Regions from separate parts of the Massilia litorea genome, predicted to be linked through region 1. Evidence: predicted binding sites of a transcription regulator. Region 1 holds the regulator's gene; the other holds the start of a gene.

What was found. Region 1 encodes FliA, which starts transcription of late flagellar genes. Its sites were predicted from a motif close to CTAAAGTTTNNNNNNNNNNNGCCGNTA; they were not measured.
Region 2: LPB04_RS07725 (LPP20 family lipoprotein) is a predicted target of FliA. The motif match lies at 1,890-1,916, and genes of this name have one in related genera.

Annotation. Positions count from the first base shown of each region.
Region 1 is NZ_CP062941.1:2,458,765-2,462,168, forward strand. Features, by position in the region: gene flhF (flagellar biosynthesis protein FlhF) at 1-130, shown strand, start outside; gene LPB04_RS10915 (MinD/ParA family ATP-binding protein) at 123-950, shown strand; gene LPB04_RS10920 (RNA polymerase sigma factor FliA) at 966-1,694, shown strand; gene LPB04_RS10925 (flagellar motor protein) at 1,676-2,419, shown strand; gene motD (flagellar motor protein MotD) at 2,421-3,152, shown strand; gene LPB04_RS10935 (hypothetical protein) at 3,219-3,404, shown strand, end outside.
Region 2 is NZ_CP062941.1:1,742,921-1,746,324, forward strand. Features, by position in the region: gene LPB04_RS07715 (UdgX family uracil-DNA binding protein) at 1-116, shown strand, start outside; gene LPB04_RS07720 (flagella assembly protein FlgT middle domain-containing protein) at 123-1,307, opposite strand; gene LPB04_RS07725 (LPP20 family lipoprotein) at 1,297-1,836, opposite strand; gene LPB04_RS07730 (VOC family protein) at 2,006-2,368, opposite strand; gene LPB04_RS07735 (helix-turn-helix domain-containing protein) at 2,444-2,767, shown strand; gene LPB04_RS07740 (TraB/GumN family protein) at 2,866-3,404, shown strand, end outside.

The DNA.
Region 1 (3,404 bases):
GGTCGACCGCGCCTTCCGCAGCCGCCGCGACGCGGCCAACCAGTTTGAAGATGCCGACCTGCCGCTGATGATGGCCCACACCGGCAAGGTGCACCAGGACGAGAGCCTGCGCGAGGTGCGCCTTGGCTAGTTTCGATTTCGACCAGGCCGAAGGCCTGCGCCGGATGCTGGCCGGCGCCCGGCCACGCGTCGTGACCTTTCTTTCCGCGACCCCGAGCGACGACAAGGGCGCGATGCTGGTCAACCTCGGTGCCTCGCTGGCCCAGGCCGGCAATGAAGTCCTGATCGTCGACGCCTGCCAGCGCGAGTATGGCGTGGCGCGCCGCCTCGAGATGGAACGCCACGTCAGCCTGCTGCAGGTGGCACGCCAGGAATGCGCGCTGAACCAGGTGGTGCAGACCGCTTCGCAAGGTTTCAACGTGGCGCTGCTGGCGCGCGACGGCCAGACCCCGGCAAGCGGCAGCGACGAGGCCCGCCGCCTGGCGAAAGCGTTCGACGTATTGGTGAAGAAGCAGGGCGGCATCGTTATCGTCGATGGCGAACTGAACCGCGATGGCGGCTTTGCCGTGCCGCGCCTGGCCGAGTCCGAAATCGTGGTGCAGGTGTCGACCAGCGCCACCTCGATCACGAATGCGTATGGCCTGATCAAACGCCTGGCCCAGGAATTCGGTCGCCGTCCCTTCGGCATCCTGGTCACCGGCGCAAGCGAGGCTGAGGCGAAAGTGGTTTACGATAATATGTCGGCAGCAGCAACTCGTTACCTTGCAGTAAGTTTGAGTTCGATGGGCTCGGTGCCGGCCGACGAATACCTGCACCGCGCCGCACGTCTCGGACGTTCGGTGGTGGATGCCTTCCCGCTGGCCGGGGCCTCGGTGGCCTTCCGCGAGCTGGCAGGGCGCTTTGCCTTGCCGCGCATGCGCCAGGGCGGTGGCGCGCATTTTGGTTCCTAAGAAAAAAGCACAAGCATGTATACCGTCAAAGGGAAAGCGGACAAGAACCATTTGCTCACCGAGCACGCCCCGCTCGTCAAGCGCCTGGCGCACCAGATGAAGGCAAAATTGCCGCCCTCGGTCGAGGTGGACGACCTGATCCAGGCCGGCATGATGGGCCTGCTGGATGCCATCAACCGCTACGAAGACAACCATGGCGCCCAGTTCGAGACCTATGCCGTGCTGCGCATCCGCGGCGCCATGGTCGACGAATTGCGCAGCAACGACTGGATGCCGCGCAGCACGCGTTCGACCATGAAGAAGGTCGAGACGGCCATGACCTCGCTGCAGCAAAAGCTCGGCCGTCCGCCGACCGAGACCGAAGTGGCGAAATCGCTCGACGTCTCGCTCTCGGACTACCAGGAAATGCTGTTCGAAGGCGGCGGCCACCAGCTGGTCTACTACGAGGATTTTCACGATGAAGACGGCAACGACAGCTTCCTCGACCGCTATGCGGTGGACGAGGACGATCCGCTGCGCGCCCTGCTCGACACCGACTTCCGCTCGGCCGTGATCGAGGCCATCGACAGCCTGCCGCCGCGCGAGAAGATCCTGATGGGCCTGTATTACGAAGAAGAGCTGAACCTGAAGGAAATTGGCGCCGTGCTCGGCGTGTCCGAGTCGCGCGTCTCGCAACTGCATACGCAAGCCGTCGCCCGCCTGCGCGCTTCGCTCAAGGAAAAGCTGTGGACTTCGCCAGCCTGATCGGCCTGGCGCTGGCGCTGGCCGGTCTGGTCATCGGGCATACGCTCGACGGCGGGCGTTTCGCCTCCCTGATCCAGCCGGCCGCGTTCGCGATCGTGGTGGTCGGCACCTTCGGCGCCGTGCTGCTGCAATCCGAAGCGCGCGCCTTCCGCCGCGGCATGCACATGCTGCGTTGGGTCTTCTTCCCGCCCAAAAGCCGGCGCCAGCCGCTCGCGCGCGAGATCGCGCTGTGGAGCCATACGGTGCGCCGCGAGGGCCTCCTCTCGCTCGAGCAGTACATGGCCACCAAGGATTTGTTCGTGCAGAAAGGCCTGCGCCTGGTGGTCGACGGTATCACGCCCGAGAAGATCCGCGGGCTGCTGGAAACCGAAGTCACCGCCATCGAATTCGCCGAACGCCAGGCCGCGCGCATCTGGGAATCCGCCGCCGGCTACGCGCCGACGATCGGGATCCTGGGCGCCGTCCTCGGCCTGATCCACGTGATGGAAAACCTGAGCGACCCGTCGCGCCTCGGTTCCGGCATCGCGGTCGCCTTTGTCTCGACCGTCTACGGCGTCGGGCTGGCGAATCTCTTTTTCCTGCCGGTCGGTAACAAACTGAAAGCCATCGTCTCGGACCGGGTCGCGCAATACGAAATCCTGACCGAAGTCTTCCACGACCTGGCGAGCGGCAACCACACGCGCGTGGTCGAGGAACGCGTGGCCAGCCTGCTGGCGAAGCGCTGACATGGCGCGCAAGCGTTACGACGACGAGGAAACCGAAGCGAGCCACGACCGCTGGCTGATTTCCTACGCCGATTTCATTACGCTGCTGTTCGCCTTTTTCGTCGTCATGTACGCCATTTCCGTGGTCAACACCGGCAAGTACAAGGCGCTGTCGGATGCGCTGGGCGATGCCTTCGGCGGCCGTCCCGAAGTGCCGCAGGCCGGCTCCACCATCGAACAGCTTCCCCTGACCAACCTGATCGCGCGCAAGCGGCTTGATGCGGCGCGGCGCGAACGCGAGCGCCTGAACACGCTGGCGCGCGAGCTGAACGCCTCGCTGGCGCCGCTGGTAAAAAACGGGCAGGTGCGCGTGACCCAGACCGGGCGCGGCGTGACGGTCGAGATCAATGCGAAGGTCCTGTTCGAGGAAGGGCAGGCGGTACTCGGCAACGAGGCGCGTGCGACGCTGGGGACCGTGGCCTCCCTGCTGAAAAACGATCCGCATGCGATCCAGGTCGAGGGGCATACCGACAAGCTGCCGATTGCGAACTCCGCGTTTCCGTCGAACTGGGAACTGTCGAGCGTACGCGCAAGCAGCGTGGTGCGCCTGTTTATCGATAGTGGGGTTGCGGCCGAGCGCCTGACTGCGGTCGGGCATGCCGCCAATCAGCCAGTGGCGCCGAACACGGACGAAGCGGGCAGGGTGAGGAACCGAAGGGTGGCGGTGACCATATTGGCAGGCTCTTCAATGTAGGGTGGGCATGAATGCCCACCCTACGGTATCCCGTACAATGGATGACACAACCATATGGAGCTGACCATGCAGCGCAGACTGATTCTGCTGGCCGCATTGTGCGCCGCCAGCCTCTTGCCCGTGTTTGCGGGCGCTGCCGGAGAACCGACCGTGAGCGTAAAACACAGCATCGATGTCGTCACCCCGCCCGGCAAGGTGCTGGTCGAGCTGACCTTCATCAACCAGGGCACGATGACGGTCTGGATTCCGCGC
Region 2 (3,404 bases), 720 kb from region 1:
ATATCCTGCGCGTGCCGGACGAGGAGGCGAAACACCAGGCGTTCAAGGTGATGGTCGATGGCCTGAAGCTGGCGCAGTCGCTGCTGGAACGGCCGCCGGAAGAACCGCCGGCGTAAAGCGCCTTACCGTCCCGGCATCACCGCCACGTCGAAGCGCACCATGTCCCCGGCGCTGACCTGGCGCGCGGCGCCTGGCGGCGTCATGGTCCCGATCGCAAATCCCGGCTGCACCTGCACGATCGACACCGTCCCGACCGGCGCCTCCACGGTGCCGAGCGGCACCAGCGGATCGGCTCCATACACCTGCTGGCGCGGGTCGAGCCGGTAGACGACGAGCTGGTCGCCCGGCGTCACCGAGGAGGTGCTGCCGGCGTCGATGACGATCCGTTCGCCCTGCACCTGCACCACCTTGGCCATGAAGGGTAATGCCGCGATATCGGCCGTGATGCCGGCGATGCCTTCGTCGAGCGCGCGCAGGATGGCGCCGCCGAAAGGCGTGGCGGCGAAGCTGGCGCTGCCGAAGGGTTTATCGCGGCCGACGCGTCTTTCTCCGACCGTTTCCACCAGCGCCGTGCGGCGTGCCAGCAGGACGCCGGTCAGCCCATCGTGGACGAAAAATTCGATTTCGATGCGGCGCGCGTCCTTGTTGATCAGGCCATAGAACGCCGGCTTGTCGAAATTACCGGCGTCGACGATTTCGCCCGAGACCACGAACTGGCTCTCGTACATGCCGGCGATGCGACGCACGGCCGCTGTGTCCGTGCTCGGGCCCTTGCTGCCCGGCGAGATGACATACGGACTTTCCTTGCCGAGGAACTTGCCGCCGGCCGTCATGCGGCGCAGCAGCTCCTGGGGCAGGCGGATCGCGATGTCGTCGACGTCGTCGAGCTGGGGCGAGCGGCGCACGTGGAAAGGCGTGACGACGATCTTCTTTTTATAGGCGAGATTCACGCTGCCGCGCGGACGCGCGTCTTCTTCTTTGACGGCGATGCGCACGTGCAGCACCTGGCCGGTCTGCCATTCGCGCAGCACCGTGTAGCGGTCGAAGTCAAAGGCTGGCTGGACGCGGCTGCTCTCAACCGTCTTGCCGCGGGTGGCGGTGCCGGCGGCGACATCGACGCGGGCGCCGCTGCGCAGGCCGAGCTGTTCGAGCGCATCGCGGATCGCGGCCTGGCGCGCGCCGGCGAGGTTGCCGCCGGCGATCGCGGCGACGCCTTCGGCCTCGGCCGGCGCGGCGCACACGGGAATAGACAAGCTGAGCAGCAGCGCCAGCAGGGCGCCGCCGAACTGCCCCAGCTTACTGGGCATGGTAGAACGAGGCGCCATAGGCAGCGCCGGGACCGGCGTTGCCCACCATGCTGCGCGCGTTCTTTGCCACTGCCTGGGTGGCACGCGGGGGAGTCTGGGAGGGGGCCGCATTGGTATCGAAATCCATCTCCACGGTCGTCTCGTAGCTGCCGTCTTCGCGCTGGGCGACTTTCGTCACGCGCGCGCCACGGATGAAGGCGTCAATATACACCTTGAAACTGTCGTCCTTGAGCGCGAGCGAGCCAACCGTGCTGCCGCCTTCGACGCGCAGGCCATACACCTGTTCGGCCATCGCGCGGTAGGCATCCAGGCGCGCGGCGCGCATGGCGAGCAGCTTGCGCTGGGCCGGCGAGACGCGGTCGCACTCGCCATTGCAGGCGGCGGTGTTGACGGCGCCGTAGCCGGTGGCGTTCAGGGTGACGATGACCGGCTGCGGCGCGGGCGCCTGGCGGGTGAAGGGCGTGTGCACGGTGCCGCAGGCGGACAGCAGCGATGCGGCGGCAAAGGCGAGGACAGCGACGAGTTTCATGACGGATCCGGTGTTGGTGGGCGCGCGCGCTCAAAGCGCGCTATCAGTCTGGATAACGGACGCCGGCGCCGGATCTTGATGGACGTACGGAAATATTTATGTCAAAAACCCGGCAATCCGCAAGCGAATTGGCGGGTTATCAAGCGCGATGCTTGATTCGGCAAGCCGATCAGGACGAGGACAAGACGAACTGGTTGCCGTCCGGATCCTTCATGATGGCGTAGGTACCCCAGGGCTGCTTCTGCGGTTCCGACACGAACTCGACGCCGCGGCTCAAGAGCTGGCGATAGGTCGCCTCGACGTCGTCGCAGGCGAGCGAACCGTTGAACTGGCTACCGATGCGGTCTTCCTGGCCCGGCGGCGTGAACAGGACAAAGCGCGTATCCGAAGCGCCGACGCGCAGCTCGATCCAGCGCTGGGGGCCGAAGGGCTGGTCGGTGATGACGCGAAAGCCCAGCTTCTCGGTGTAGAAGGCGAGCGCCGCGTCCTGGTCGCGGGTCGGGATGCTGACGAATTTGATATGGGTGATCATGCACGCTCCTGGTTGTTTGCCCGGCATTCTCGCACGGGATACCGGGCAGCTATAATCATCGTGACTATACTCTTCATGATGCCAGTGACCACCTTCGATCCCTATGTACTCGATGTGCTGATGCCGGACCTCGTCGGCCACGAAAAAGCGCCTTCGGCTTTCCTGATCTACGTGTATTTGTGGCACCGGATCGAGGCGGCCGGCGGGCGCGCCGTACAGCTCAGCTATGCGACGATCGCGCTCGAGGCTGGCCTGTCGCGCATCACGGCGCAACGCGCGATCGCCTTACTGCTGCGTCGGCAATTGATCAGCGCAACGAGCGCCTCGCGCACGGCGGTGCCGAGCTATCTGGTCCTGCGGCCATGGGCGGCGCGCAAGCGTCCCAGTGAGAATTCGTGATATTCAATATACATATGGCTCTTGTAACATCTTGTTTCTTGCTTATATCGCTTTGTGGCAACACAATACCCTTCAGCTAACAACCCGAAGGATGCACCATGCTGACACTGAAACGCCTCGTCTCCGCGCTGACCCTGTGCTTCCTGAGCTTGCCTGTGCTGGCACAGACCGAAGCCGGGCCCGCATCGCAGCCCGCCGCGCCGGCGGCACCGGCCGCACAGGCCGCACCGGCCGCACCGGCGCCGGACGACGCGGAAGCTGCACCGCAAACCATCCTCGTTTCCGGCAGCCGCCCGGGGCCCGGCCTGTGGAAGGTCTCGAAGGGAGATCACGTGATGTGGGTCTTCGGCACGTATTCTCCGCTGCCCATCAAGATGGAATGGCGCTCGCGCGAAGTCGAGAAGGTGATCGCGCAATCCCAGGAATACCTGAAGCCGCCCGGCTCGGGCGTCAGCGTCGGCTGGGGCGCCGTGACGGCCCTGCCGTTCCTGATCGGGGTCAAGAAAAATCCGGACGGCGCCGAACTGAAGGACGTATTGCCGCCCGAGGTGTATGCGCGCTGGCGGACGCTGAAACAGGTGTATTTCGGTGACGACAACGGCATCGAGCGCGAACGTCCCGCGTTCGTCGCCGGCCA